2 regions of the Lysinibacillus sp. FSL L8-0126 genome follow, and region 2 is predicted to be linked to the other one. Evidence: predicted binding sites of a transcription regulator. Region 2 holds the regulator's gene; the other holds the start of a gene.
The links. The regulator CtsR, encoded in region 2, represses protease genes until heat stress. The targets are predictions, from matches to a motif close to ATGGTCAATAAAGGTCAAACA.

Region 1: clpP (ATP-dependent Clp endopeptidase proteolytic subunit ClpP) is a predicted target of CtsR. The motif match lies at 6,721-6,741, and genes of this name have one in related genera.

The regions. Positions count from the first base shown of each region.
Region 1 is NZ_CP152028.1:2,369,199-2,384,642, reverse strand. It holds gene MHI34_RS11685 (S9 family peptidase) at 1-1,358, opposite strand, end outside; gene MHI34_RS11680 (TPM domain-containing protein) at 1,521-2,270, opposite strand; gene MHI34_RS11675 (LemA family protein) at 2,270-2,851, opposite strand; gene MHI34_RS11670 (spore coat protein) at 2,987-3,601, shown strand; gene MHI34_RS11665 (amino acid ABC transporter ATP-binding protein) at 3,658-4,380, opposite strand; gene MHI34_RS11660 (amino acid ABC transporter permease) at 4,377-5,087, opposite strand; gene MHI34_RS11655 (basic amino acid ABC transporter substrate-binding protein) at 5,156-5,944, opposite strand; tRNA gene MHI34_RS11650 (tRNA-Arg) at 6,446-6,520, opposite strand; gene clpP (ATP-dependent Clp endopeptidase proteolytic subunit ClpP) at 6,828-7,418, shown strand; gene MHI34_RS11640 (HPr family phosphocarrier protein) at 8,037-8,294, opposite strand; gene whiA (DNA-binding protein WhiA) at 8,408-9,355, opposite strand; gene MHI34_RS11630 (YvcK family protein) at 9,421-10,416, opposite strand; gene rapZ (RNase adapter RapZ) at 10,421-11,314, opposite strand; gene MHI34_RS11620 (8-oxo-dGTP diphosphatase) at 11,324-11,791, opposite strand; gene trxB (thioredoxin-disulfide reductase) at 12,129-13,073, opposite strand; gene MHI34_RS11610 (tetratricopeptide repeat protein) at 13,255-14,778, opposite strand; gene hisIE (bifunctional phosphoribosyl-AMP cyclohydrolase/phosphoribosyl-ATP diphosphatase HisIE) at 14,869-15,444, opposite strand, start outside.
Region 2 is NZ_CP152028.1:1,656,753-1,672,196, forward strand. It holds gene MHI34_RS07965 (DUF4003 family protein) at 1-852, shown strand, start outside; gene MHI34_RS07970 (aldehyde dehydrogenase family protein) at 896-2,323, shown strand; gene MHI34_RS07975 (acyl-CoA thioesterase) at 2,393-2,872, shown strand; gene MHI34_RS07980 (globin-coupled sensor protein) at 2,917-4,227, opposite strand; gene MHI34_RS07985 (hypothetical protein) at 4,511-4,720, shown strand; gene corA (magnesium/cobalt transporter CorA) at 4,771-5,733, opposite strand; gene MHI34_RS07995 (class I SAM-dependent methyltransferase) at 5,771-6,454, opposite strand; gene MHI34_RS08000 (DUF4870 domain-containing protein) at 6,579-6,884, shown strand; gene MHI34_RS08005 (CtsR family transcriptional regulator) at 7,150-7,620, shown strand; gene MHI34_RS08010 (UvrB/UvrC motif-containing protein) at 7,634-8,176, shown strand; gene MHI34_RS08015 (protein arginine kinase) at 8,173-9,282, shown strand; gene MHI34_RS08020 (ATP-dependent Clp protease ATP-binding subunit) at 9,272-11,716, shown strand; gene radA (DNA repair protein RadA) at 11,808-13,184, shown strand; gene MHI34_RS08030 (PIN/TRAM domain-containing protein) at 13,470-14,555, shown strand; gene ispD (2-C-methyl-D-erythritol 4-phosphate cytidylyltransferase) at 14,567-15,262, shown strand.

The DNA of each region.
Region 1 (15,444 bases), 710 kb from region 2:
TAATCATTGATACCTAATTCACTTTCATGCACCCCAAGCTTATTTTGTATTTTACGGAACAGCTTTTCAAACTTTTTATCAAAGAATTGATAATGCAGCTTATCAGTAACATAAGCACCATATAATAATTTATCTTGTTCAGCGCTATATAAAACACCCGAAACATCTACTTCATCATTGGACATTATAACTTTTTCATTGCCTTCTAAATCATATTTTACAACTTCTACTTTATCTCTACCTTTGTTGGAAGTTGCATAAATTGTTTGATTGTCTTTAGAGAAAGCCAGTGGCACTACTTCATCCCCTGCTTCCACTTCAATAAACGGTTTAAATTCATCCTTTTCAGAATCTCGATAAAGGATTGTTCCTGCCACACCATCTGTTGCTACGGCAACACGCACATTTCCATTCCGATCTGCTAACCAGTTTGTAATATTACCTGGATTTTTAGCAACATGCTTTGTTTTACCTGTCTTGACATTCAGCTTGTACACATCAAAGACAGTGGCATCCTCTTTATTCATCATTATAAGAATTTCATCTTTAACACCCTGTAGGCCACTTAATATTCCTACTGTTACATTTGGATATGGCGTTAAATCTTTTTCCTTTGACCCATTAAATGTAGTAGAATAAATATGGAAGTTTTCATCTCCACCTTTATCCTTTAAATATAATAAACTATTTTCCTTCCAGAAAAATCCTGCAATATCACGATCTTTAGAGTTCGAGACGCGAACAGGCTCACTATCATCATTCATTTTTTTTACGAAAACATTGGATCTGTTGTTCCATGCAGAGGCAAATGTGATGTAATTACCATCAGGTGAAAGTTCATAGCCGAAATTCCCAGGATTCTTCATGAAATCTTCTACAGAAATTTCCTTTACACCTTTATTATTAGAACCATTTTTAATTTGTTTTGCATTGTTTAACATTTTAACTGCATCTTGTTTAGCAATAGCATCCGTGCTTACTGACACATTTTTAAATATACCAAGCTTATTGGCTTTCTCTAAATACTCAGCAAGCGATGCTTCTTTTTCTTCTTTATTTAAAGCTCTTACTAAAATACGAGCGGCTTCATCACGTTTAATCGATAAATTTAAATCCGCGAACTCCTCAGCCTTTACCCATGTATCAATAATTTGTTGCCGCATTGAATCTGATCCGTGTTGGAAAGTTAATGCTGTTACAGCTAAATTCAAAAATTCCTGCACTGAAATGCGCTGCTCCTGCGCTATTACAAAGCTATTTGTTTCATTGGCAGCACGTACTTCTTGCATGGTTGCAGGAATAGCTACAGATGTTGTTAAAATGATCGCTAATGATGCAGATAAAAATCTTTTTTTCAAAATGATTCCTCCCTATATCAGTTTACGTTATATCGAAAGTCGATATATTCAAATTATACCAATTTTTGTATTATTGTCAATGTTTGATATTTTTTATGATCATTACTTTTTCTTCACTCATAATGAAAGCGAACTAAACAATTAGTTCGCTAGGTATTACGATTAAAATTTTCTGCTCGCTCCTCCGCCTGCGGAAGATCCTCCACCGAATCCTCCAAAGCCGCCTCCGCCTGAACGCCCTCCACCAAAGCCACCTGGATAACCACCATAGCCTCCAGCACGAGGACCTCCACCACCTTTCGAAAAGAACGTATAAATAATAAGAACAACGAGAACGATCAATATAATTAACCAAGTTGGCATGTCTTCACCTTCGTCTGCTGCCGCTGGTAATTCACCATTCCAATTATACTCCTTGGCAACAGTGCGAAATATTTCAGCATATGTCGATTGGAAGGCTTGATCTATGTCACCCGTACTTGCAGAAGGATAAAATGCCTCATCTAAAATACGTCCTAATTTTCCATCTGGTAATGGCCCCTCTAATCCTTGACCAACAGCTATTACTACGTCATTATTCCCTTCACCCTGTCCAAATGTAGCTAAAATTAAAACACCGTTATTTTTCTGTTCGTCACCTATTCCCCAAGAACGAATCATTTTTGTAGCATACATCTTTGGCTCCTGTCCATCTAGACTATCAATGGTTACAATCATGATTTCAGCGCCTGTGCCTTGATCCAATTGCGCGGAGTAATGATTTAATTGTTCTTTGATACTTGCAGATAATACATTGGCAAAATCATGTATATACGTATTTTTCATCGGTGACGGCATAGTTGCCTTTGCCATGTTCGTAAATAAAAGAAACACCGAACAAACGATGATTATCTGTACAAGGCTACGCTTCATTAGTGTGTACCTGATTGACTAAAATCGATTGATGGTGCTTTGTCAGCTCCTGCTGCGGCTTTAAAGTATTCTTTTTGTTCAAAGCCAAACATTCCTGCCATCAAATTACCTGGGAAACGTTTAACTTGCTTATTAAATTGCTGAACTTCATTATTGTAATCCTCACGTGCTACCGCCAGGCGATTTTCAGTGCCTGCTAGCTCATCCATTAACTGACGAAAGTTTGTATCTGCCTTTAAGTTTGGATAATTTTCAACAACTACAAGTAAACGACTAAGTGCTCCAGTTAAAGCATCATTTGCAGCAGCTTGCTCCTCTAGAGTGTTTGCACTACCCATTTGTGCACGTGCTTGTGTAATACTTGCAATCACCTCTTGCTCATGGTTCGCATAGCCTTTCACTGATTCGACTAAATTTGGAATCAAATCATAACGACGTTGGAGCTGATTTTCCACTTGTGCCCATTTCGAATCTACATTTTCCTCTGCAGTCACCAGGCTATTATATTTAGGAATGAATAATAAGGCGAATAGAACAAGAATAAGAACAATTATCCCAATTGGTCCAAGCAACTTTTTCAATTTATAGAACCTCCTCGACCTACTTTTCCTTTCTTCAATAGTCTACATTTTTGTCTTTACATTTATACCGTATGAATTTCATTTGACTTGACATACTAATTACTGCATCAAAAAATCATTGAGGAGGCGTTTTTTTTGTCACAATCGTTTTACAATGAATCATCAAATCAAACCAATTTCAATCAACAACATAGTCTAAATCATGGTGGCCATGAAATGATGGACATGCATGAAACAATTGGCGAAATTATCGCAGGTATGAACCAAGCCATAATTTTACGCCCACATGTACAAGATCCGGAATTATTGAATATTTTGGATCGCCAGTATAATTTTACTTTAGGTATGTACAATACAATTGTAGAGTCCTTCAAAACAGGACATGATCCATCTGTTCCAACAGGACGTTACCAAATGGAGACAGGAAATGACTTTAAATATGGCGTAAATCCTGGTCAACCAAAAAAGCCAATGCAAAATGCCAATGAAATTAATGATGAAACTATTTCAGGGTTCTTACTTGGTGCTCAAAAAGGTTCAGCAAAATGTATGACAACGGCTGCTTTAGAGACAACAAACCCAGTTGTTCGTCGCGTTGTTGCTGATAGTATTCCTAACTGCATTGAAATGGGCTACGAATTATCCATCTATCAAAATAAACATGGCTATTATCAGGTACCTCAATACTCACAACAGGATATGCAAACGATGCTGAATGCATATGACACAACAACTAATCCCCTTCATTAACACGAAAGAGCAGTCTCTGGTGGTAAACACCAGAAACTGCTCTTTATTCATTAAGATTATAATACCTTCCCTAAAAACGCCTTTGTACGGTCACTTTGTGGATTGCCAAAGAGTTCCTCTGGAGAGCCTTCTTCTACAATATAGCCACCGTCCATAAAGACTACTCGATCCCCTACTTCACGAGCAAAGCCCATTTCGTGCGTAACAACAACCATGGTCATCCCTTCAGCTGCTAGATTTTTCATAACATCTAGCACCTCTTTGACCATTTCAGGATCAAGTGCTGAAGTGGGCTCATCAAATAAAATGGCTTTTGGCTTCATGGCTAAGGCACGTGCAATGGCTACACGCTGCTGTTGACCACCCGACAGCTGCTCAGGATAGTTATATGCCTTGCTGTCGAGTCCAACCTTTTTTAACAGCTCATGCCCTAATTCTTCAGCTTCTGGACGACTCATTTTGCGAATTTGCATAGGGGCCATCGTGACATTATCGATAACTGTCATATGCGGGAATAGATTAAATTGTTGAAACACCATGCCAACTTCTGCCCGAATCTCATTGATATTCGTTTTTGGCGCATTAATTTTCACATTTTCAATATAAATAGCACCATCTGTTACATCTTCCAGCATATTGATGCATCGTAAAAATGTACTTTTGCCTGAGCCAGATGGTCCAATCACACAAACAACTTGTTTCTCTTGGATTTCATAATCAATGCCTTTTAATACTTCAAGCTTTCCGAAATATTTGTGTAGGTTTTCAATTTTTATCATCTTGCTTCCCGCCCTTCTGCCTTAGCTTTACGAGGGACATAACTATTGCTAAATCGTTTCTCGATAAATGCCACGATCTTCGTTACACCATATGTTAAAACTAAATAGAGTAGTGCAGCAACGATGTACGGTTCCCAGAAGCGGAAGCTTGCACCTGCTACTACCTTACTTGCGTATAAAATATCTGGTGCTGCAATAACTGTTACTAATGAAGAATCTTTTAATAATGCGATAAATTCGTTCCCTAATGGTGGAATCATACGTCTAAATGCCTGTGGTAAAATGACCTTACGCATCGCTTGGTTATGTGTTAACCCTAAAGAACGAGCTGCCTCCATTTGCCCCTTTGCAATACTTTGAATACCTGCACGGAAAATTTCCGCATTGTAAGCAGCACAGTTTAATACGAGCGCTGTAATCCCTGACACCATATATCCTAAAGAATGACCAAAAATTGTTGGAATAACTGCTAAGTGAATTAATAAAATTTGCACAAGCATTGGTGTTCCACGGAATAAATCGATATATAATTTTGATGGCCAATAAATCCATTTTTTACTCGATAATTTTCCTAGGCCTAAAAATAGTCCTAATAGAATACCTCCAAAATAACCACTAAGTGTCAAAATAATTGTTACGCCAATACCCCGTATAAACATATCTCGGTAGTTCCAGACAATGTCCCAGCGTAAGTCAAAGATGTCCATCCGAAAACCCCATTTCCCCTTTAAAGTGAATGAGCCGCTAGCATACTAGGGGCGTCATCATTCATTTATTACTTGAAATCAGAACCTGTAATTTCTTTTAATTTACCGTTTTCTTTAATCTTTTTAAGACCTTCATTTAATTTATCTAATAGCTCTTTGTTTCCTTTTTGAACCATAAAGCCATAATATTCTTTTTCAAATGCATCATCTTCGATTACTTTTAGTTTTTGATCTGGATGCGCTTTAATGTATTCGTAAACTACCGCATTGTCTCCAATAGCTGCATCAACGTTACCGTTTAACATCTCTTGAATTGCGATTGGTTGACTTTCAAACGCCATAATATTTGTACTTGCTTCCCCTTGTAGCTTTTTCGCCGCCATATGACCTGTAGCATTAATTTGTACTGATACCTTTTTATCTTTTAGTTCAGCTAGAGATTTAATTTTTGAATCTTCTTTTACAACAATCAATAATTGAGACTCATAATAAGGCTCTGTAAAATCAAATGATTCTTTACGCTCTTCAGTAATTGTGATTCCTGAAGCACCAATATCTGTTTCACCGTTTTTAATTGTTTGGAAAACTGGCTCCCAACCAATGTTATTCCAGTCAACTTCAAAGTCCATTTCATCAGCAATAGCTTTTAAAACATCGACATCAATCCCCACAATTTTCCCTGAATCGTCAACAGATTCAAATGGTGCGAAAGTTGCCTCTGTACCAACTTTATATATTTTCTTACCATCTTCTGAAGATGAGCTTCCTGAAGATGCACCATCCTTTGTACCACATCCTGCAAGTGCTAATGTTAATGCTGCAACCATCATCAGTAGCATCCAACCTGTTTTCTTCATTGTATTTCCCCCTATTTCGATAATTTTCCGAAATGCGTATTATTTTTCGCAATTCGGAAATGTTAGACTATTAGGTCAATTATATTAATATTATAGTATTTAGACAACAACTTTTCGCATAAAACTAAATATTTTTTCATATTAATTTATAATAAACTTATATAATTAGAAGAAACATGTATAAATAACAAGAAATCTAATCTAAAATTAATATATATACACTACAATCCACACCAAATTTCGATAAATTTAGGCAAAAAAAAAAGAATCCCCTCAGATAGGATTCTTTTTTTCGACTATTTCTAGTCTTCACGTACAGTATGTCCACTAAAAAATAATTTGGAGTTATTGCTTTTTTGAAGGTTTGAAAGGAATAAATAGGGGAATAATGCCAACTAGGACAGTATTGCACCTATATCTCCCTCTCGATCTCCGCTAAGCAGGCTGCTAAACTACTTATTAGGAGATGAGCTATAACAAGTCTATCTATATTCAGTAAAATGGCGCCCTCGGAGGGAATCGAACCCCCAGTGCAAGAACCGGAATCTTACGTGTTATCCATTACACCACGAGGGCAAAGGCACAAAAAAAAAGTACTCACTCTAGGCTTACGAAAAGCATGATGTAGATAACCCTCATTTTTTGAAGCATACCTGCAAAATAGTGTACTGTACTTTAAACTTATAACCTCAATTATTATACAAGCCTATCACATATAATTCAACCATAGAATGCAAAAACATTTTATTTTTTTTATTTCACTTTAGCAGGGTTAATATTTGACCTTCCCTGACTATAATGTGTATGATAAGGATACAGCTGAAATAACAATGGAAATTTTCAGCAAAGGTATTCGAATTTAGTTTTTTAAGGAGGATTTAACATGAATTTAATTCCTACAGTTATTGAACAAACAAGTCGCGGTGAACGTGCATATGACATTTATTCACGTCTACTTAAAGACCGTATTATTCTTTTAGGAAGCGCTATTGATGACAATGTGGCTAACTCCATTGTTGCACAACTTCTTTTCCTACAAGCGGAAGATCCAGATAAAGATATCTCTCTTTACATTAATTCACCAGGTGGATCAATTACGGCTGGTATGGCTATTTATGACACAATGCAAATCATTAAACCACAAGTTCAAACAATTTGTATTGGTATGGCTGCATCAATGGGTGCTTTCTTACTAGCTGCTGGTGAGCCTGGTAAACGTTTTGCATTACCAAATGCAGAAGTAATGATTCACCAACCACTAGGTGGCGCACAAGGTCAAGCGACAGAAATTGAAATTGCTGCTAAACGTATTTTATTCTTACGTGAAAAATTAAATGGCATTTTATCTGAACGCACAGGCCAACCACTTGAAGTCATTGCTAGAGACACAGATCGTGATAATTTCATGACTGCTGAACGTGCTAAAGAATATGGTTTAATCGATCACATTATGCACCGTAGCGATAATAAATAAAAATGAGAAGGCATCACAGACTCGCTCTGTGATGCCTTTCGTGTTGTTGAGAAAAGGTGATGTCAACGGCAGAAACAGCCATTTTGAAAGGCGAGGGGTTGATTTCCGTTCCGCCAGCATCCTTTCCAGGGGGCGCGCTTCACTCACTGCATTCGCTCCAGGGGGCTCCTCTAGGACGCTAATCCCCTAGGAGTGACGCTGGCTCCACTCCCATCAACCATTCTGCAAAAGTGTCTTTTCCTGAACAAAATAGCCCTTTATTTATATTATTAGAAAGAGGATAGGCTCTTATTTTCAATGCGGAGAAGTGATGGATGACAACACTTCTCCATAAAGCGTAGTGAATACCTTCACTTTATTTGAAAACCTTTCTAAAAAGAAACATTTTTATGGATTGGGGTGGAAGGCTACTTGACTCCCGTGGGATAGCGAGACAGGCGAGCCTCTAAACGGAGCGGTAGCGGAGGAAGCTGCTCGGCGCTCGCCCACAGGAAAGCAAGTAGCCTGCAATGGAAATCCATTTTCGCCTTTCACAAAAACGCTATGGATGGTTTTGTTTTTCAACACTATGAAGGCATCACAGATTTGCTCTGTGATGCCTTTTGTGTTCAATGAATGTTAGTCTTCATTTTCGATAATTGTAGCCAATGCTGTAACCGCTTGCTCCGCATCGCTGCCGTCACTACTTAAAGTAACTTCAGTGCCTTTAGCGACTGCTAAGCTCATGACACCCATAATGGATTTGGCATTTACTTTTTTCTCGTCTTTTTCCAGAAAGATATCCGCACTAAAACGATTTGCTTCCTGCACAAATAGTGCTGCTTGTCTAGCTTGTAGTCCTAATTTTAATTTGACCTGGACTCTTCTCTCAATCATACTCAAAACTCCCCTTCACTACCGTTCATCTATTAGTTTTATCTTACCTCACTTACTAGCAAAAGAACAATAAGCGATTACGCATGACATTCATACCTGAAAAGTATGAAAACTTAACCACCTATTTTTTCACCGCGTCTTAATGCATCAGCAATCTCATCAATTTTTCTCAATCGATGGTTAACACCTGATTTACTAACCGTTCCACTTGATACCATTTCACCAAGCTCTTTTAATGTCACATCCTGATATTCTACCCGTAGACGTGCTATTTCACGTAGCTTTTCTGGTAGCTGATCCAGACCAATTGAATTTTCAATAAATCGAATATTCTCTACCTGTCGTAATGCTGCACCAATAGTTTTGTTTAAGTTGGCTGTTTCACAGTTCACAATACGGTTGACGCTATTTCGCATATCTCGCAATATGCGCACATCCTCAAACTTCATCATGGCCTGATGTGCGCCAACAATATTAAGGAAATCTGAAATTTTCTCTGCTTCCTTTAAATAGGTGACAAAACCTTTTTTTCGTTCAATTGTTTTGGCATTAAGTTCAAATTCATTCATCAAATCCATCAATGCCTCACCATGCTCTTTATACAAAGAATAAATCTCTAAATGGTAGGCTGATGTTTCTGGATTGTTGACAGAACCTCCTGCTAAAAATGCTCCTCTTAAATAAGCTCTTTTTTGACCACTCTTTTTGATGAGCTTTCTTGAGATTGTATGGTTAAATTGAAAGTCGTCTGAGATGATTTCTAAATCAATTAGCAGCTCGCGCGCACCTTCTCTTACACGGCAAATATACACGTTATTTTTTTTCAGTCGCATTTTCTTACGAACAAGCAATTCTACATTGTACGGATACAATTTTTTCATAATCGTATATAGTCTTCTAGCAATTGCAGCGTTTTCAGTTTGCACGTCTAAACTTAGTTGTTTATTTGCAAAGGATAATGAACCATTCATACGAATTAGGGCAGAAACTTCTGCTTTCATACAATGATTGTCCGCTTCTATTTGCGTTAATTCCTTTTTTGTTTCAGAAGCAAAAGACATATCATGCCCCCCTTTCAATCATGATTTCTATGTATATGTTCATCTTACCATATACAATCAATCCATTATGTTTCTATAATGGGTCTTCTTACTTTTTGCTGGTAAATATCAGCATAATCTACCAGCCATTCTGCAACATTGATAGCATTATGTCGAACAGTCCCATCTGACCGAATTGTAGCAATATCACGTTGTATAACCTCTAAGCCCATACTTTCAAGCTTTGCCACATCAAATGTCACTGGCTCTGCTCTTTCTTCTTTATATAGTTCTTTTACAGGGTTAGGGAGTTCTTCGTCGTTTACTAAAATAGAATCAATAAAATCGCCGCCAACATGCTTATGTATGGCTGTTACATGATCACCTGCTGTATAAGAAATCGTTTCACCTTTTTGCGTCATTAAATTACAAACATATATTTTTCTGCCTTTCGCTTTCACAACAGCTTCCCCTATCTCCTTCACAAGCAGATTTGGAATAATACTTGTATATAAGCTTCCTGGACCTATTAAAATATAGTCTGCACGGTGAATCGCACGAATGGCTTCTGGTAACGGTTGCACATTTTCGGGTACTAAAAAAACACGATCAATGCGCTTTGATGCTGTTGGAATTTTTGATTCTCCTTCAATAATTGAACCATCCTCTAGCACAGCATGTAAGTTTATTTTTTTATTTGCAGCTGGTATGACACGACCATGAACTTTTAAAACCTTGCCCATTTCACTTATAGCATGATTAAAATCTCCAGTAATATCAGTAAGTGCCGTAAGCATTAAATTTCCTAAGGAGTGACCTTTTAAATCCTCTGATGCTGAAAAGCGATATTGAAACATTTGCTCTACAAGTGGTTCAATGTCTGATAATGCCGCAATCACATTACGTACATCACCAGGTGGCGGAATATCGTAGTCATCACGTAAACGGCCTGAAGAACCCCCATCATCTGCCACTGTCACAATGGCAGTAATATCAAATGGGTGATGCTTCAGCCCGCGTAGTAATGTGGAAAGCCCTGTACCACCACCTATTACGACAAGCCTTGTTTGCTTTTTCCCCATTCACTCATTCCTTTCTACGATTAATATCACGATGCGTAATAACCGTATTTTCCTTACCTGCTAAATATGCCCCAAAAAATTCTGCTAATGTCACTGAGCGATGCTGACCGCCAGTACAACCAAAAGCAATGACAAGCTGTGACTTACCTTCTTGTCGATAAAGAGGAATCATAAAATCTAATAAATCCGTTAGTTTTTTTATGAGTATTTGCGTATCTTCCAAAGCTAAAACATAAGAGGATACCTCTGTTTGTAGTCCTGTTTTGGGACGTAGCTCCTCCACATAATAAGGATTTTTAAGAAAACGAACATCAAACACTAAGTCTGCATCAATAGGCATTCCATGTTTAAAGCCAAAGGACATAATGTTCACGGTAAAAATAGTATCTGCCTCACTAGCGAATTCATTGACAATTCTTTCACGTAATTGCTTCGGTTTCATGTTCGATGTGTTATACACAAAATTAGCACGGCCCTTTACTTCAGATAAAAGTGCACGTTCCTGTTTAATGCCATCTAAAGGTAAACCATTGACTGCTAGTGGATGGGCACGTCTTGTTTCTTTATAGCGTCTAACTAATGTGGCATCGTCTGCATCTAAAAATAACATACGAGTATCAATATCGCCTTCTTTTAGTATATGGTCTAACGCGCCAATAAGAGCATCAAAAAAGTCGCCACCACGCATATCCATTACGGCTGCAATACGCGTACTATTTTTACCAGAATCTCTTAGCAGAGTTAAAAAAGTTGTAAGTAACGCTGGTGGTAAATTATCAATACAGTAATACCCTAAATCCTCAAAGCTTTGAATAGCTACGGTCTTCCCAGCCCCAGACATTCCTGTAATAATAACCAATTCGTGTGTACATTGTTGGCCTTCAACCACCACTGTCATGCAACTCCTTTATTGTTCTTTTGATATTTGTATTTTTTGATGAAGTAATTCAAAATTCGTTGTATAGTCAAACGTGCCATATTGAATGCCTGATTGCGAAACCGCAAATTGTAAATTAGTTCGATCTCCTTCAGCCATTGGCAAATGTGCTAAATCCTCTACTGGGTGCCATGCAAGCTTGCCTTCTCTCGTTTCTTCGAATGGTATACCTTCTACATCCTTAGCAACAAATGTATAGAGCATCCACTCATCCACTACATCATTATTTTCTTTAATAATCATCGTATAAACACCCTTTAAATGAACATTTAAAGGTGTGACATTCGTTTCTTCTTGAAACTCACGTACAGCAGCCTCAAAGATGGATTCACCGCTCTCCATTTTCCCTCCTGGAGCAACGTACCAGCCTCTTCTTGGTTTCTGAAGTAATAATACTTTACCGTCTTTTACGGCAATTAAATTTGCAATTCTTTGCATAGGCACACCTCTAATCACTTTTGCATTCTACTCCCCATTATAGCAAGACCTTGCAAGATTTGTCCTCATTTACAACTCTCTAGTAAAGACAATTAACAATTTAGGTTTATTCATGTGTAATGCTTTTATGTTAGGCGAAAAATACGTTTATTTTTTTAATTTATACAAATAAAAAAGTAGGTTGCTCCCACCTAATTGAGGCGGAAACAACCTACTAAACAAAATAAAAGGGGGATTGCTAATTACATTTTTTATCATACACCTTTTATATGTCATTCAAGTTACAGCAATATTAAAACCACATTAAAATTGTATTTTTTTCCTTTAAATAGCCATGTTAGGCATTAATTTTCTCTAATAGCTCTTCCACATAATGCTGTACAGCTTGTGCGGCAATACTACCGTCACCTGTCGCTGTCACAATTTGGCGAAGTGTTTTTTCACGAACATCTCCAGCTGCAAAGATACCTGGGATTTTAGTTTCCATATTGGCATTTGTCAAAATATAGCCAGCGTCATTTAAAATGCCTAATGATTCAAATGGTTTAGTTAAAGGCAACATACCAATATAGATAAAGACACCATCTGCTGCAAATTCAGATTCTGTACCATCAACAGTTGATTGTAATGTGACACTACCAACTTTACCATTAGCTTCATTAATTTCTTTTACAGTTGCATTCCAAATGAAATCAATTTTGTCATTGGCAAAGGCACGATCTTGTAGAATTTTTTGGGCACGTAATTTGTCACGACGGTGGACAATCGTTACTTTATCAGCAAAGCGAGTTAAATAAACGCCCTCTTCAACAGCTGAATCGCCACCGCCTACAACTATTAGATTTTTTTGTTTAAAGAATGCCCCATCACATACTGCACAGTAGCTGACACCACGACCGCCTAGCTCTTTTTCACCTGGCACACCCATTTTTTTATACTCCGCACCTGTTGTAATAATAATGGCACGTGTTTTATATTCTTTTGCACCAGATTTAATTGTTTTATATTCTTCACCATCAATGATTTCTGATACATCACCATAGGCATATTCTGCACCAAATTTTTTAGCGTGCTCAAACATTTTTGTAGATAGCTCAGGCCCTAAAATTGTATCAAAACCTGGGTAATTTTCTACTTCCTCTGTGTTTGCCATTTGCCCACCAGGAATCCCACGTTCAATCATTAATGTTGATAAATTTGCACGAGATGTATAAACAGCAGCAGTCATCCCAGCAGGACCTGCACCAATTATTACTACATCATAAATTTTTTCTTCTGACATCAATACTTCCCCCTAAACAGAATACTTTTTATCTTCATTCAACCAATAAGTGTAACGTCACCTACAGAAGAAGATAAAGCCCTTGACGGATAGGATAATGTCGCCAAGGAACATTGGTGATAACGTTAGTATGTTCATCGTATGTGAAAGTATAAAGTTATTCAACTATGTTGCTCACACGTTAATTATGACTATTAGGTAAAAACGTTAGAATTTCATCAATATACTTCGATAACGTTGATACAGATACTCCATATTGTTGGGCAATTTCCTTTTTTGTTACTTTGAGCATCTGTGAAGATCTAAATAAATAATCATTGGCTCCTGCAATTGCTGTTGGGTTTGTAAAACGATAGTTTTGTATTAGCGCTTGTTCACATAGTACAAACCACATTTGAAACATTGGTACAATGAGTGATGAGAGCTTCCCATACTGTTCTAATAAAATTTCTGGTACGTTGACAGCACGTAAAAAGCTCGCTTCTACTTTGTTCTTCTTATCAAATTCGTGGCCGAGTGAATAAGCTAAAAACAATTTCTCAAATGTGTCTAATTGTTCAACATTAACCAATTTCGGATGAGCGATAATTTCTTGCTTATGTGCAGTACCCTTCAGTAAAAACAAACCAAAAATGCGCTCACTCGTATAAGTACTTTCTAATTTTTCAACAATAAAATCACGGTCATGCTCCAATGCATCAAGTGCAAATTCATTTTCTTGTTGGCGCCATGGCTCAAAGCCCTCTTTGTCAGGGTCTAGCTCTAGTAGCTGATCCCATGCACTTTTCGATACTTCCTCATGACCTGAGAAATAGGCCGCATGTGACAACCAAAAGTAAAAACCAGCATCTCCAACATAGCCTCTCTTTTGCATACTACGCAACCATTTATAGGCTAATTCATACTGTCCTATTAAGGCTAATGTAGCCCCTAATTTATAACGGTGCTCCCATGTGTATGGCTGAATTTTGACAAGTATATTTAGTAGTTCTTGTAAATCCTCTTCATTTTTTTCATAATAAGCAATCACCGTTAAATTACATAGTGCATGTAAGTTCCCCTTATTTTCACGTAGCACGGTATGTAAGAGAGCCTTCGCCTGCTCTTCTTCTCCTACATAAAAATAAGCAAGTGCTAAATTATTATAGGCTGACCAAAAGGCTGGTCGATCTTCAATTAAATCTTCTAAAATAGTAATAGCTTCTGGAAAATCCCCTTTTTCCATACAACGACGAGCTTGCTCCTGACGATACAAATCCTCACCAGATTCTTCAGGGTCTTCCAAATCATCCTGCTCAAAAGCGACAAATTCTAGTATTTCTGCTGCTTCATCTGCATAAGCACCCTCTGGTTCTAGCCGCAAATACTCTTCTGCAAAACGTTTCGCATCATGCATGATGCCCACACATCCTGATACTTCTGCCATATAGAAAATGATTTCTGGATTATCTGGATCAATTTGATAGGCATGACGAAGCAGATCATACGCTTCCTCAAAACGTTGACCTTCTAACTCTACGATGGCTAGCTGCAAGATAATCATAGGATCATCAGGACTTAAATCTACCGCACGTTGTAAATATTTATAAGCTTTATTCATTTGTCCACTATTCATTGCTTGAATTGATTTTTTATAATAATAGTCGCCTGTTGGAATGAACGACACTATATTCGATTGAGTCTCATTTTGACGTTTCTTTTCCAATATATTTCCTCCGAAACAAGAAATAAGGAACGCATTTTACGTTCCTTTACACAGTAATTTCTATTATACCATACAATCAATAATATGCCGTTATTTCTCCTCGTGACGTTTTTCCAACACATGTAGAACATCATAAATACTTACTTTTTGTTCTTGTAGCAATACTAGAAGGTGATAGATTAAATCAGCTGCCTCCCATTTTACTTCTTCGGCATCGCGGTTTTTAGCCCCAATGACAACCTCAGTTGCCTCCTCCCCAACCTTTTTACAAATTTTATCGATACCCTTGTCAAATAAATATGTAGTATAGGCTCCTTCTGGCATTTCCTGCTCACGCTTTGCAATCACACGCACAAGTTTAGCGATGATGCCTACAGAGCCAATCTGCTCATTTTGTTGAATCACCTCTGTAAAGCAAGAAGTTGTACCATTATGACAAGCTGGGCCAGCGGGTAGCACTTCCACCACTAATGCATCCTGATCACAGTCTGCTTTTACGGACACCACTTGTTGTCTATGACCACTTGTTGCTCCTTTATGCCACAGCTCTTGACGAGAACGAGAATAAAACCAAGTTTCTCCTGATTCAATTGTTTTAGCTAATGATTCTTTATTCATATAGGCCACTGTTAGCACTTCTTTTGTGTTGGCATCTTGTACAACAGC
Region 2 (15,444 bases):
TCAGGAAAAACTTTTGATGCAATAAGATATAAAAATGTTCTGCAAGAGATGAAGAAGCAATCCTCGTGGATGTCCCCTTTACGAACAACAGTTGGGTATAGTATTGCCGCCAATTTATTGGAGCAAGAAGATACTGAAAAGGCAGTCGAGAATTTACTTACAAACGTGAGTATCTTGAAGGAAGCAAAATTTAGAAGCGGCAATTTCAGCTATATCGGAGCACAGTTTTTGACTGAGGATGAACAAAATAAAAAAGCACATGCACAGGCAGCTAGAACTTTATTCGATGCTATTCGTAAACATCATCCATTTTTAACATCTTATGAGGACATTCCTTATGCAGTGTTATTGAGTAGTCCATCTGATGATGTTGAGCTACGGGCGGAAACAATGAATCAATATTATAAAGAATTACGAACATATAATTTTAATGCTGGTAATGAACTACAGTGGCTATCACAGGTATTAACATTTTTATCCCCACAATTTGATGTTAATCTAGCACCAAATGTTGTGGCACTCCGTGATACACTCAAAAACCAAAATGTAAAGGTCAAGGCTATGCATTATCCTTTACTCGGCTTTTTAGCCATACTAAGTCTTACTAAAGCACAGCTTCAAGATATTATTGATTTATATCATGAATTAAAGGACTTGAAATTATTAAAATGGCACCGTGAATTTGTTCTCTTTATGGCTGTACAAATCGCTATTTATGATATGGCGAAGGTGCAAAAATCTTTGTCCATGACCATTATGTCTTCCATTGAATTATTAATCCAAGCACAGCAAGCAGCGATGATAGCTGCGGTTAGTGCAGCTGCTATTGCATCAAGTTCAAGTTCTTCATGATAGAATAAAGGAGAACTTGATTATTTGGAGGTGCATTTGAAGGATGAAGGAAACAAAACTATGGATGAATGGTCAGTGGCAAGATGCCAAGGAAAGCTATGAGCTAACATCTCCGTATAGTGGTGAGGTTATTGCTCAGGTAGCAAAAGCATCGATACAAGATGTAGAGAGAGCTATCGAAGGTGCACAGCAGGCATTCCAATCGTTTAAAAAGACTACAGCCTACGAACGTGCCGAAATATTATATAAAGTTGTTGAGATTATGCGACAACGTAAAGAAGAATTTGCTGAAATTTTAGCATTAGAGGCAGGGAAGCCTATAGTAGCAGGATTAGCCGAAATGGATCGTACAATCGCAACCTATCAATTTGCGGCAGAGGGAGCTAAACAGTCTAAGGGTGAGACTGTTCCGATGGATGCAGCACCTGGAGCTGGAGATCGTATAGGCTGGACAAAACGAGAACCATTAGGTGTAATCTCAGCCATTACGCCGTTTAATTTTCCATTCAATTTAGTGGCACATAAATTAGGCCCAGCATTTGCAGTAGGTAATACGGTTGTATTAAAGCCAGCAACACAAACGCCGTTAAGTGCTATTGTGATGGCTGAAATTTTTCGTGAAGCAGGATTACCTGATGGCGCGTTGCAGATCGTAACAGGAAGTGGTGGCGAGCTTAGTGATACACTTGTTACGCATCCATACGTCAAAAAAGTAACCTTTACAGGCAGTAGTAAAGTTGGTTTGAGCATTAAAGAAAAGGTCGGTTTGCGTAAAATAACGTTAGAACTAGGTTCTAATGCAGCCGTAATTGTCGAACCATCGACGCCAATTCATAAAATTGTTAGTCGTTGCGTAAGCGGTGCTTTCAACTTTGCTGGACAAGTATGTATTTCGTTACAACGTATTTATGTGCATTCGTCCATCATTGATGAATTTACTGAAGCATTCGTTGAAGAAACGAAAAAACTTATAGTAGGAGACCCGTTAGATACAAAGACAGATGTCAGTGCCATGATTAATCCAAATGAGGTAGAACGTATCCGAGCGTGGGTTGAGGAAGCGCAAGAACAAGGGGCAGTTATTGCAACAGGTGGCGAATTTACAGAACGTACTCTAACACCAACAGTTATGACGAATGTAACAGCTGACATGAAAATTATCTGTCAGGAAACATTCGCACCAATCGTCTCAATTGTTTCATATGAAACATTAGACGACGCGATTCGACTTGTGAACGAGTCGGACCTTGGTCTAAATGCGGGTATTTACACGAATATATTGTCAGATGCCTTATATGCAGCAGACGAATTACAGGCTGGTACTGTCATTATTAATGATATTCCGACATTCAGGGTAGATAACATGCCATATGGTGGTGTGAAGATGAGTGGTTATGGACGAGAAGGAATTAAGTGGGCCATTGAGGAAATGAGCGATATGAAATTTATTTCGATGAAAAAATCATTCTAAATTTGCATCAGCTCTTCTTCTGCGATACGATGACGAAAGAACATTACATGAAGGGAAGTTGCAAGTATTATGCCAAACAACGCTGTACCAATGAGCCAATCACGTACGGTTCAATCGCGTCTCGTATTACCCCCAGACACAAATAATCACAATTCTATTTTCGGTGGAAGAGTGTTAGCTTATATTGATGAAATCGCTGCTATTACAGCAATGAAACATGCGAAGGGACTCGTAGTTACAGCCTCTATTGATTCGGTTGATTTTTTATCGGCTGCACATGTAGGGGATATTCTTGAAATCGAGAGTATTGTTTCGTCTACAGGACGTTCTTCTATGGAAGTTTACGTTCGTGTTGTTTCTCGTAATATTGAGACTGGCGAGGAAAAATTAACGACAGAATCCTTTGTTACGATGGTTGCAGTAAATGAGGAAGGGAAACCAGTACCAGTTCCTGCGATTTATCCTGAAACAGATGAAGAAAAACGTTTGTTTGAAACAGGGCCAGCAAGACGAGAGCACCGTAAGCAAAAACGTGCATTACCACATTAAGGAGAAAGGGAAATTCGCTTTTAAAAGTGAATTTCCCTTTCATTTTACATATTTAGTTCATTAACTACATTAATAAGAGAGTCAGAAGAAGAAGAAACGAGCGTAGCTCCCTGTGATAATTCAGTAATTAGATTAGAGATGGCTGAAATATCTCTTGATGTGTTGACATATTGCTGTTGAATGCCAGAAACAGCATCGGCAATATCATTAAATGACTTGGATAAATTCTCTTGTGTATTGACACTGTGCTGAATTTTTTGATCCACATTAAGAACGGAATTGGCCATCGTTGTAATATTGCTTTCTGTTTCTTTAATGAGGTGTGAAACATTTTGTACGGCATTTTTTGTTTCCTCAGCAAGCTTGCGTACTTCCTCAGCCACCACCGCGAAACCTTTCCCATGTTCTCCAGCTCGAGCAGCCTCGATGGAAGCATTTAAGGCTAATAAATTGGTTTGATCAGCAATACCTGTAACAAGTCCAACAATCTCAGAAATTTTCTGAGAAGAAGTACGTAGCTGATTCATCGTTACCTCCAGACTGTTGACACTTTGTAAAATGACTTGGATTAAATCATTTTGTTCTTTAAGCTGCAGTTGACCACGTCTTGATTTTTCTTGGGTATCTGCTACGAAGCTTAATCCTTGCTTTGTCGCCACAGCAATATCATCTGTCTGCGAGGAAATAACCAATAGTGATGCTGCTGTTTCTTCACTAATAGAGTTGAGCTCCTCTGCTGTACTCTGAATGGTTGTAACAAGAGAGTTTTTTGTTGCATCAGCCACTGAGCGAATGCGTTCTTCTTCATTTTCATAGGCCTCAATCACAAGCTGTTGCTCGAAATTAATGATTTTACAAAAAGCATTTATGGCACGAATGGCATCTTGTTTTGAGATGTCCACTTCGCTCACAAAATTTGTGAATGTAGAAGTGAGTGATTGGAATGAGGCAATATACCATTTGGATTGTAAACCAATTCGCACGTGAGTCTCGGCAATTGCCTTTCTTTCGGCAATGTAGGCATCATTTATATGACTCTCAAAAATATCACTTAAATGTTTATGTAATGTAATTTTCAAACGGTCAATATGTGATGTTCTATTAATAATATCGATTAGATCTTGGCTTAAACTAATGGCAGCATAAAATTGCTCCACCATTGCAGGGATGAGATCCTTTGCAAGCGGTTGTAGTTGTTTAATGATTGCTAAATCGTCTACTGTTAAATTTAAAAGTTGCAATTGTTTTTGAAGATTTGGGTAGTTCGATACATCTAGTCGAACATCATTCTTAAAATTTTCAGGTGTTAATGTAATTGAATAGTTAGCACTACTGTTTTTGGAAAACCAACTCATTATTATTTGCTCCATTCCTAATATCCATAATAAATTGTAAGTAAAAAAGCCTTTTGAAATTTGTTAGGTTTGTAAATTTGATAAATAATTGGTATTAAATCTATTTTACTATTATTTGCTGAATATTTGGTTAAAAATTTGGTTATTTCTTTATTTTTTTACTTTATTGTCAGTTCAATTAGTGAAGCGAAGTAAATTTGAATTTAAAATAGGAAACCTGTAAAATACGAACTGTTTAGCAAGATAGAGACTGTACGTAAAAAGGGAGTAGAGGAGGTATTATATGGAGAAAAAGCGTTTTAAATTTGTCATCCCAGTCATGGTTATTGTCGCAATTGGCTCTGTTTATATGTTACGAAACTATTATGCTGAGGTACCCTCTGTTGAGCGATTATTAATTACAATCTGTGCAACTTTGGGATCAGGCGTACTAGCATACTTTTTATTTCCGCAGCAAGGTGATAATAAAATTGATGATAGGGGACCCTATTAACTTCTTGAAAAAGGAGACTGCTCGTTTCATGACAAAACGAGCAGCTTTTTTTATGGTTTAAATAATTTAAACCAGCCTTTATGTTTAAAGATAGCTAGCATAAAGATCGCAATAATAATCATGGAGCTTAGTACAATAAAATAGCTGTAATGGCCATGAAGCTCAGGCATGTTATCAAAGTTCATGCCATATACACCAGCAATAAAAGTAAGGGGAATAAAGATAGTTGATACAATGGTTAAAGTCATCATAATGCCGTTCATGCGACTTGAGCTCATAGCCATATAGCTATCGCGCATATCCGCTGTCAATTCTCGATTGGATTCAACCATTTCAGTTAGTTTAATGAGATGGTCGTATATATCCCCGAAATAAGCTCTTTCTGATTTGTTTAAAGAAAAACGGTAAGAATTAAGAATTCGATATAAAAGATCTCGCATCGGTAAAATAGTGCGTCTAAGGTCAAGCAAATCGCTACGGAATTCGAAGACAATCTTCATGGCATTTACGTTGCTTTGGTATGTAAGTTCGCCTTCAAGTGCATTAAGATGATCTTCAATTTTATAAACAAGAGGGAAATAGCTATCCACGATTTTATCAATTGTTTGATATGTTAAATAAACCGTCCCCCGTTCCCAATTCTTTGGTTGGCTTGCTAGTATCTTTTGTACCTTATCTATTTCAGGAACAGGGTTTTTATGGAACGTCACAATAAATTTATTGGAGGCAAAAATATTAACCTCTTCTGCAGCTAGGGTCTCTTCATTTACTCGATGAATAACAAAGAAATGAAAATCATCATAGAAATCGAGCTTTGGGCGCTGTAATCGCATTAAGCAATCTTCAATAGCAAGCGGATGGAAATGGAAAAATGTATCTAATAATGATTCTTCTTCGGCTGTAGGGCAATTAAAATCAACCCAATACCATTCAAATTCTTGCTGATGTATAACTTCCAATGGAAAATCTTTTAGTAATTGTTGTTGTTTTGTAATACCAATGGTGCTTATCACGGTTTTCACCTCAAATTATTTACTACAAAATATTTATTTAGTGCCCCTCTTTAAAGCATACCCAACCAGCAAATAAAGTAGTGGCAAAAAATCTAGAAGGTTTTGTAAAGCCCGCCTTTTGTAGCAGTGTTAAAATATCCTCTTCACGCATAAACGAAAGGGAGCGAATGGATTTTTCCATCTCTGCTACATCAGATGCAGAAAGCTTTGTATGTTGTAGCCAATAGGAACGCCATAAATCAAATTGTAGTTCAGTTTCTAAAGAGCCGGGCTGACCATATTTTGAGACAAGGACAAACGGTGCTCCAGGCTTTAAATGTCTTGCGATTTCTTCTAATGTAGATAGTTTTTCTTCATAACCCAGAATAAAATGCAGAACGAGAACACAACTTGCTGCATCGTATTTTATGGAGGGTAATTGAGTATCTAGTATTGTTCCTTGGTGGAAAGACAGCGTATTGGGTAGAGTGTGTAGACGTTCCTTTGCTATGCTGAGCATGGACTCTGATGGATCAATACCTGTGAATGACCAGTCGGGCCTTCCATCTGCAAGCTGTAAAATTTCATTGCCGCTTCCTGCACCCACAATTAACATATCAGCTTTATCTGGCAGTGTGGAATGATAAAAGGTTTGTATTAAACGTAGCATGGCATCATAGCTTGGCAATGTACGACGAATACCCTTTTCATATTCGTTTGCTAATGTGTTGTTAAATTCCATCTCTCATCACAGCCTTCCAAAAAAAATTTAATAAATCTTATTTAATGTGAAACTATTACGGGTATAGTTCCGTAAATAGTAGTACATAAAACATAGACAAAGTACAAAGAAAGGGTTGATATATATGGAGACTAAATGGTCTAAAGTAATCATACACGCAAGTGCATTTTTTGCGCCATGGTTAGTACCTATTATTTTCTTCTTAATTAGTTCGGATGAGGAAGTGAAGGCGATTTCTATTCAAGCATTGCTCTTCCAAATTGTTATGGGTATTTTAATCGCTATCTCAGTTGTTTTAAGTTTTGTTCTTATTGGGTTACCGTTTTTAATCATTTTCGGCATCATGTTATTTGTTGTACCAATTATCGGTATCGTAAAAGCATTGTCTGATGAGCCTTGGCGTTATCCAATTGTTGGTCGTTGGGTATAATTTTCATAGACGCAAGTATATGCTAGTTGCATATGCTTGCGTTTTTTCTATGACTAATAAGGGTACATTAGGTATATGAGCAAATTATAACCCGCGCAGTTTTAACTGAAAAAGTGCTGTTTTTCGTACTAAAATAGGCATTTTAAGACTTTTCACTTTTCTATGGGCGAAATCATTGCAATTTTTTTGAAGCGTTTTGTATAATATACTAAAAGAAAGTCAAAGATAGTCAAAGTCAGTGAAGCAAGCGAGGTGTATTCCTAAAATGCGTAATATATCAGACATCATAGAAGGTTACTTAAAGCAAGTACTTGAATTAGGTGGAGAAGGGCATATTGAAATTAAACGGAGTGAGATTGCTGATAAATTTCAATGTGTGCCATCACAAATAAATTATGTAATTAATACAAGATTTACTGCCGAGCGAGGTTACCTTGTTGAGAGCAAACGTGGTGGTGGTGGGTACATACGAATTTTACGTGTCCGCGCGCATTCACAGATTGATTTAATCGACGATGTTCTCAGACAAATAGAAGGTGGAGCATCTCAAACGATGGCAGAAGATTTAGTATATCGGCTCATCGATGAGCAGGTAATTTCAAAACGAGAAGCGAAATTAATGTTAGCAGCAATTGATCGCTCCACAATCGATTTACATCTCCCTTTAAGAGATACTATTCGAGCAAAGATCTTGCGAGCAATGCTGACAACAATCAAATATGAACAGCAAAAATAGTGAGGTGATGGAAATGATATGCGAACATTGTAAACAACGTAATGCGACAGTTACAGTAACACAAGTTCAAAATGGGCAAAAGGTGGAGCACCATTATTGTGACGTCTGCGCCTCACAGTTCCATCCATTTCATGCAGAGTTTAAACAAGAGCCAGTGTCTATTCAACAGCTATTGTCGAACTGGTTCGGCTCGCCTACATGGCAAAAGGTGGGGGAAAAACAACAAGTTCAACCACAACAGCAAACATGCCCACAATGTGGATTTTCGTATAAACAATTTTTAAAAGAAGGTAAATTTGGATGCCCGAGCTGTTATGACACCTTTAGTGAGCATTTGCCTAAGCTCTTTAATCGCATACAGGCAGGCCCTCAACACATTGGTAAAATGCCTGGTGCTCGCAGTAATGTGTATGTCATTAAAAAGCAAATAGAGGATATCCGCAAGCGTATGAAGGCCGCTGTAGCAGAAGAACAATTTGAGGAGGCGGCGAAGCTCCGTGATGAAGTTAAAGAGCTAGAGAAGCATCTACAATTTGAAGGTGGTGATGTGTCATGATGATTGATTCATTTTTAGAGCGTGCGACTCCAACGTGGATGCATATCAAGGATGATTATTCAGATATTGTCATTAGTACACGTATTCGCCTTGCTCGAAATTTAGATGGCTATCGATTTCCATTAGCTTTCTCAGAGAATGAGGCACTGCAGGTGGAACAGGCAGTTACACATGCACTAAGTGATAGCCCAACGCTTCAAAATGATTATGCTTATTTTGCTATTAAGGATTTAACGCCTCTACAGCGTCAAATTCTTGTAGAAAAGCATTTGATTAGTCCACAGCTTGCTAAAAAAGAGCAAGTAGGCTCCATACTTCTTTCTGAAGATGAATCCGTTAGCATTATGGTGAATGAAGAGGATCATTTACGCATTCAATGTATGACAGCAAGCTTTCAACTTCAAAGTGCCTATGAACAAGCAAATAAAATTGATCGTATCCTAGAGAAAGTATTACCGTATGCCTTTCGAGATACTTTTGGCTATTTAACAAGTTGTCCGACGAATATTGGCACGGGTCTTCGCGCATCGGTCATGATGCATCTACCCGCACTGACATTAACCGGGCAAATGAATCAAATTATTAATGCCATGACTCGCTTAGGAATGACTGTAAGAGGTATATATGGGGAAGGCAGCGAAAATTTAGGAAATGTTTATCAAGTGTCGAATCAAATTACACTTGGGAAGACAGAAGAAGACATTTTAGCAGACATACAAAGTGTCGCTGAAAAGATTATCCAAAAAGAGCGACACGCAAGAGGGAAGTTGATGGAAAAGGCAGAGCTTGCTCTAGAAGATAGAGTATATCGGGCTTTAGGTACCCTTACACATGCGAGAATTCTAACAAGTGAGGAAGCCGCTACCTGTCTATCTAATGTTCGTTTAGGAGTAGATCTACAGTTAATTGATGGGATTCAAGCAACAACCTTAAATGAATGTGTTGTTAGTATGCAACCAGGTTTTTTACAGCACTATGCAGGTGAGGCACTGCCCCCTGCTGAACGGGATCGTGTCCGAGCGGAAATGCTCCGTGAGGCATTATCTCAAGAATATGCGAATAAGCCTATAAATGGGGAAAAAGGAGAGGATTTATATGATGTTTAATCGTTTTACACAACGCGCGCAAAAAGTATTACAGCTTGCTCAGGAAGAGGCTATTCGTTGGAAGCACGAATCTATTGGAACAGAGCACATTCTATTAGGGCTTATACGTGAAGGCGGCGGTATTGCTGCGAAAGCGTTAGAAGCCATTGATATTAGTCCTCAAATGATTGAAGCTGGTATTGAGGAATTAGTTGGTAAAGGTAAAGAAGATGTCGGCCCAATTGTTCACTATACGCCAAGAGCTAAGAAAGTAATTGAACTATCTGTGGATGAATCACGTAAATTAGGTCACTCGTATATCGGCACAGAGCACTTATTATTAGCGCTTATTCGTGAAGGTGAAGGCGTGGCAGCTCGCGTCTTAAACAATGCGGGTGTCGGCTTAAATAAAGCACGTCAGCAAGTATTATTGCTATTAGGTAACAACGATAATGCACAATCTGGGCAACAAGCAGCTCAAGCTGCCAATACCCCAACTTTAGATAGCCTAGCGCGTGATTTAACACAAATTGCACGTGAAGGCACATTGGACCCTGTTATTGGTCGAAGCAAGGAAATTACACGTGTGATTGAAGTGTTATCGCGTCGTACGAAAAATAACCCTGTATTGATTGGTGAGCCAGGTGTTGGTAAAACAGCAATTGCTGAAGGGTTAGCACAGCAAATTATCCATAATGAAGTACCGGAAATCCTACGTGACAAACGTGTCATGACTTTAGATATGGGGACGGTTGTTGCAGGTACTAAATATCGTGGTGAATTTGAAGATCGTTTGAAAAAGGTGATGGATGAAATTCGCCAAGCTGGCAACATCATTTTATTCATTGATGAATTGCATACATTAATCGGTGCAGGTGGTGCAGAAGGTGCAATTGATGCCTCCAATATTTTAAAACCATCTTTAGCACGCGGTGAGCTTCAATGTATTGGTGCAACAACATTAGACGAGTACCGCAAATATATTGAAAAGGATGCAGCATTAGAGCGTCGCTTCCAACCAATCCAAGTAGATGAACCAACAGTGGAAGAAGCGATTCTAATTATTCAAGGCTTACGTGACCGTTATGAAGCGCATCACCGTGTAAAAATTACAGATGAAGCGATTGAAGCAGCGGCTAAAATGAGTGACAGATATATTTCAGACCGATTCTTACCAGATAAAGCAATTGACTTAATCGACGAGGCAGGTTCTAAAGTCCGCTTACGTTCATTTGCAGTGCCACCAAACTTAAAGGCACTTGAAGATAAACTTGAAAATGTGCGCTCTGAAAAAAATGCAGCCGTATCAGGCCAAGAATTTGAAAAGGCAGCCTCTCTAAGAGACACAGAGCAAAAGCTGAAAGATGAAATTGAAGCTACACGAAAAAATTGGAAAGAAGAGCAAGGCAAAGCGGAATCTAAAGTGACTGTGGATGATGTTGCAGCAGTTGTATCAATGTGGACAGGAATCCCAGTAGCTAAAATTGCTTCCGAGGAATCTTCGAAGTTATTACAACTTGAAGAAGAGTTACACAAACGTGTAGTAGGGCAAGGAGAAGCGGTAGAAGCGATTTCTCGTGCGATCCGTCGTGCAAGAGCAGGCTTAAAAGATCCAAAACGACCAATCGGCTCATTCATTTTCTTAGGACCTACAGGTGTTGGTAAAACAGAGTTGGCAAGAGCACTTGCTGAAGTGATGTTTGGCGATGAAGATGCGATGATTCGTGTCGATATGTCTGAGTACATGGAGAAGCATTCGACTTCTCGTTTAGTAGGTTCACCTCCAGGCTATGTGGGCTTTGATGATGGTGGTCAATTGACTGAAAAGGTTCGCCGTAAACCATACTCGGTTGTGTTATTAGATGAAATTGAAAAAGCACATCCAGATGTTTTCAATATTCTACTGCAAGTTCTTGAAGATGGCCGTTTAACAGATTCTAAGGGCCGTGTAGTAGACTTCCGTAATACAGTAGTCATTATGACTTCAAACGTTGGTGCCGATGCTTTAAAATATCAAAAGAGCCTTGGTTTCAATGTAGGTGGAGCAGAATCTAAGCATAAAGATATGAAGGGTACGATGCTAGAAGAATTGAAAAAGGCATTCCGTCCAGAGTTCTTAAACCGTATCGATGAAATGATTGTCTTCCACGCATTAGATAAAGAGCATTTAAAAGAAATCATTGCAATGATGGGCAATGCACTAACAAAACGCTTAAAAGAGCAAGATATTTCGTTGGAGCTAACTGATGCAGCACTTGAGAAAATTGCTGAGGAAGGCTATGACCCTCAATATGGTGCTCGTCCGTTACGCCGTGCATTACAAAAACAAGTAGAGGATCGATTATCAGAAGAATTGCTGAAAGGTAATGTAGAGAAGGGTAATCAGGTAATCATTGATTATGTAGACGGTGAGTTTATTGTAAAGAAAAAAGAGGGAGTATCCATCTCTAAATAATTTTATGCAAAGACAGCGAGGCTTTAAGTGCCAAGCTGTCTTTTTTTCTGTACAATTAATGATAAGAACAAATATTCGAGGTGAAAGCAATTTGGCAAAGAAAAAAACAAAGTTTGTATGTTCAGGCTGTGGCTATGAAACTGCAAAATGGATGGGAAGATGTCCAGGGTGTGGAGAATGGAATAAGATGGTGGAAGAAGTTGAGATGGTCGCAAAGGGACCACGAGGAGCATTCCAGCATTCTGCTACAGTTACCCAAAAGGCTCTCCCAATTATTCAGGTCGAAGCGACTGAAGAATCCCGTGTAGCGACGGAAATGGGCGAACTGAATCGCGTATTGGGTGGCGGTATTGTACCCGGTTCGCTCGTATTAATCGGGGGAGATCCGGGGATTGGGAAATCTACACTATTACTACAAGTTTCAGCATTACTTTCGAATAAAGGGCATCGTGTGCTTTATATTTCTGGAGAGGAGTCCATTCGTCAAACAAAATTACGAGCAGAGCGTCTAGGAGTGGTTTCTCAAGAGCTTTACATATATTCCGAGACGAATCTCGAATTTTTAAACCAAACCATTGATGAAGTACAACCGAAATTTGTCATTGTCGATTCCATACAAACCGTCTTTCATCCAGAAGTAACAAGTGCACCAGGTAGTGTATCGCAAGTTCGTGAATGTACGGCAGAACTGATGCGAATCGCCAAGACAAAAGGCATTGCTATTTTCTTGGTCGGGCATGTAACAAAAGAGGGGCAAATTGCCGGACCTCGTATTTTAGAGCATATGGTTGATACAGTGTTATATTTTGAAGGAGAAAGACATCATAATCATCGTATTCTACGCAGCCAAAAAAACCGCTTCGGCTCTACCAATGAAATTGCGATATTTGAAATGCTTCAAGGGGGATTAAAGGAAGTGCTCAATCCTTCTGAATTATTTTTGCAGGAGCGGTCACAAGGAGCAGCGGGATCCACTATTGTTGCATCCATGGAGGGGACAAGACCCATCCTTGTTGAAATTCAATCTTTAGTAACACCTACAAGCTTTAATTACCCTAAACGCATGGCAACTGGTGTCGATCAAAACCGAGTGCAATTGCTAATGGCAGTGCTAGAAAAACGGATGGGCCTCATGCTACAAGCTCAGGACGCATATATTAAAGTTGCTGGTGGTGTCAAATTGGATGAGCCAGCAATTGATTTAGCGGTGTTGACAAGTATTGTCTCAAGCTTTAAAGATCAAGCTGTGCGAGCAACGGACTGCTTTATTGGTGAAGTAGGGCTGACAGGTGAGGTACGTCGAGTATCGCGGATTGAACAGCGTGTTATTGAAGCGGCAAAGCTTGGGTTTAAAAGAGCTTTCATACCTGCCTCCAATATTGGTGGTTGGGATTTTCCACAGGGAATAGAAATTGTCGGAGTAGAAACGATCAAAGATGCATTAAATGCATGCTTTAGAGAGTTGTAAAGGGAAATTGTGCATGTTGGATACCATTCTGACATGCATTTTCCGTCATTTTTAACACTAAAATCGGAAACTCAAGTAAGGGGATAGACGTCCTAGATAATAGCAGGATAAAGTCATGCAAGAGTGTCATCGAAAACACAGTAAGATAGAGGTTGGGAAGAATGATGTCTAAATGATTTATCCCTGTGAATGAACATCAAAAATAATGATAATTTGATGAGCTCATGAAGGATTTTCTACAGTAAACTATGTATAATCTTAACTAACAATAGGAGGTGACAGCTTGTGAAAAAATTTGTTCAAATTGCCTTTTTACTGATTGGAGGAGCATTGGGCCTTGTTTTCTTACCGCCATTATACGAATTGCTTCATTTATCATCTAATCCTTGGCTAGATAATCCTTACGTATCAGTAGCATTAGGCGCGCTTTTACTATTTACTTTGTCTTTTGCATTTTCCGATTATTTTGTGAAGCTCATTAGCTGGATGGAAGAGGTTCTGTTTAAGGTGCCTATCGGAGATTTATTTTTTGGTACGCTTGGCTTAATCATGGGGCTGATTGTAGCTTATTTTTTAGGCTTCGCCATCGATAGTGTGAAATTCCCTGTAATTACAGAAGTACTCCCTATTATTCTGTCATTTGTATTAGGTTATTTAGGGTTCCGTTTAGGTTTTAGAAAAAGAGATGAATTAATACAGCTTTTTACTTTACGTAGTAATAATACAAAGAAAAAGGCTGCTGAAGGTGCTGAAATTCAAGAAATACGTGGGAGTTATAAGCTGTTAGATACGAGCGTTATTATTGATGGTCGTATTGCAGATATTTCTGGAACTGGCTTTATAGAAGGGGTCTTAGTCGTTCCCCAATTTGTCCTTACAGAGCTGCAGCATATTGCCGATTCTTCCGATACGTTAAAACGTACAAGAGGTCGTCGTGGATTAGATATTTTAAGAAAATTACAAGATGAACGTAAGACAAAAGTGGAAATTACGGATGAGGATTTTGAGGATGTGCAAGAGGTGGATTTAAAGCTTGTACGTCTTGCAAAGAAAATGGGGAATGACACACAGATTGTCACAAATGATTTTAACTTGAATAAAGTCTGTGAGCTCCATCATGTGAAAGTATTAAATATTAATGATTTAGCGAATGCGGTGAAGCCTGTTGTAATCCCAGGTGAAGATATGCAGGTTGTGGTCATCAAGGATGGTAAAGAGCATAATCAAGGGGTTGCCTATTTAGATGATGGAACAATGATTGTTGTTGAAGGTGGCCGTAGTTATATCGGACAGGCCATTACTGTGACAGTAACGAGTGTGCTGCAAACATCAGCGGGTCGAATGATATTTGCCAAGCCGAAGGACGATTAGGATGTGGAAAAATGCAATATGAAGTAGTACTACCTGCGGCAGGAAGCGGAAAACGCATGGGTGCGGGACAAAATAAATTGTTTTTAAAACTTTTAGAGAAGCCTATTCTGATCCACACGCTAGAAGTGTTTCAACAAGATCCTTTTTGCACTGGTATTTGGCTGGCTGTAAAACCAGAAGAACGTACTTATATTCAAGAATTGCTAGAGCAATTTGAGATTACAAAAGTGAAGGGCTTACCTGATGGCGGTGCTGAGCGACAGCATTCAGTCCATTCATGTATGAAAGAGATGCAGCAGGTAGATATTGTGCTTGTCCACGATGCAGCTCGGCCTTTTATTACACATGATATTATCGCTAGCCTTGTACAAAGTGCTCATGAGTTTGGGGCAGCTATTGCAGGGGTTCGAGCGAAGGATACAATGAAAAAGGTTCGTAATGGTATTATCGAAGAAACAGTTGATCGTGATAGCTTATGGATGATTCAAACGCCACAAGCCTTCCAATTTGATTTAATTGTGGAGGCAGAGGATGTTGCTGAGAAGGTGGGCTTTCTTGGTACAGATGAAGCTATGCTAGTTGAACGCTTAGGTCATGCAGTGCATATTGTAGAAAGTAGCTATGAAAATGTCAAAATGACGACACAGGAAGATTTAATATTTGGTGAAGCTATTTTACGTAAACGAGCATTGCAAATAAACGAATAGTAATCTAAAAATCTCATTGGCGATTGTTGCTAATGGGATTTTATCTTGATTTAGCCAATGTTTATAGAGCAAGACGCAAACTTATGCTGAGATGTAAGTGAGGGGAAAGGCTCACTATTTGCTATCAGCTCAATTTCCTAGGAAATATGTTAAAATGTGAGGGTATAATAGTGAGTAAATAT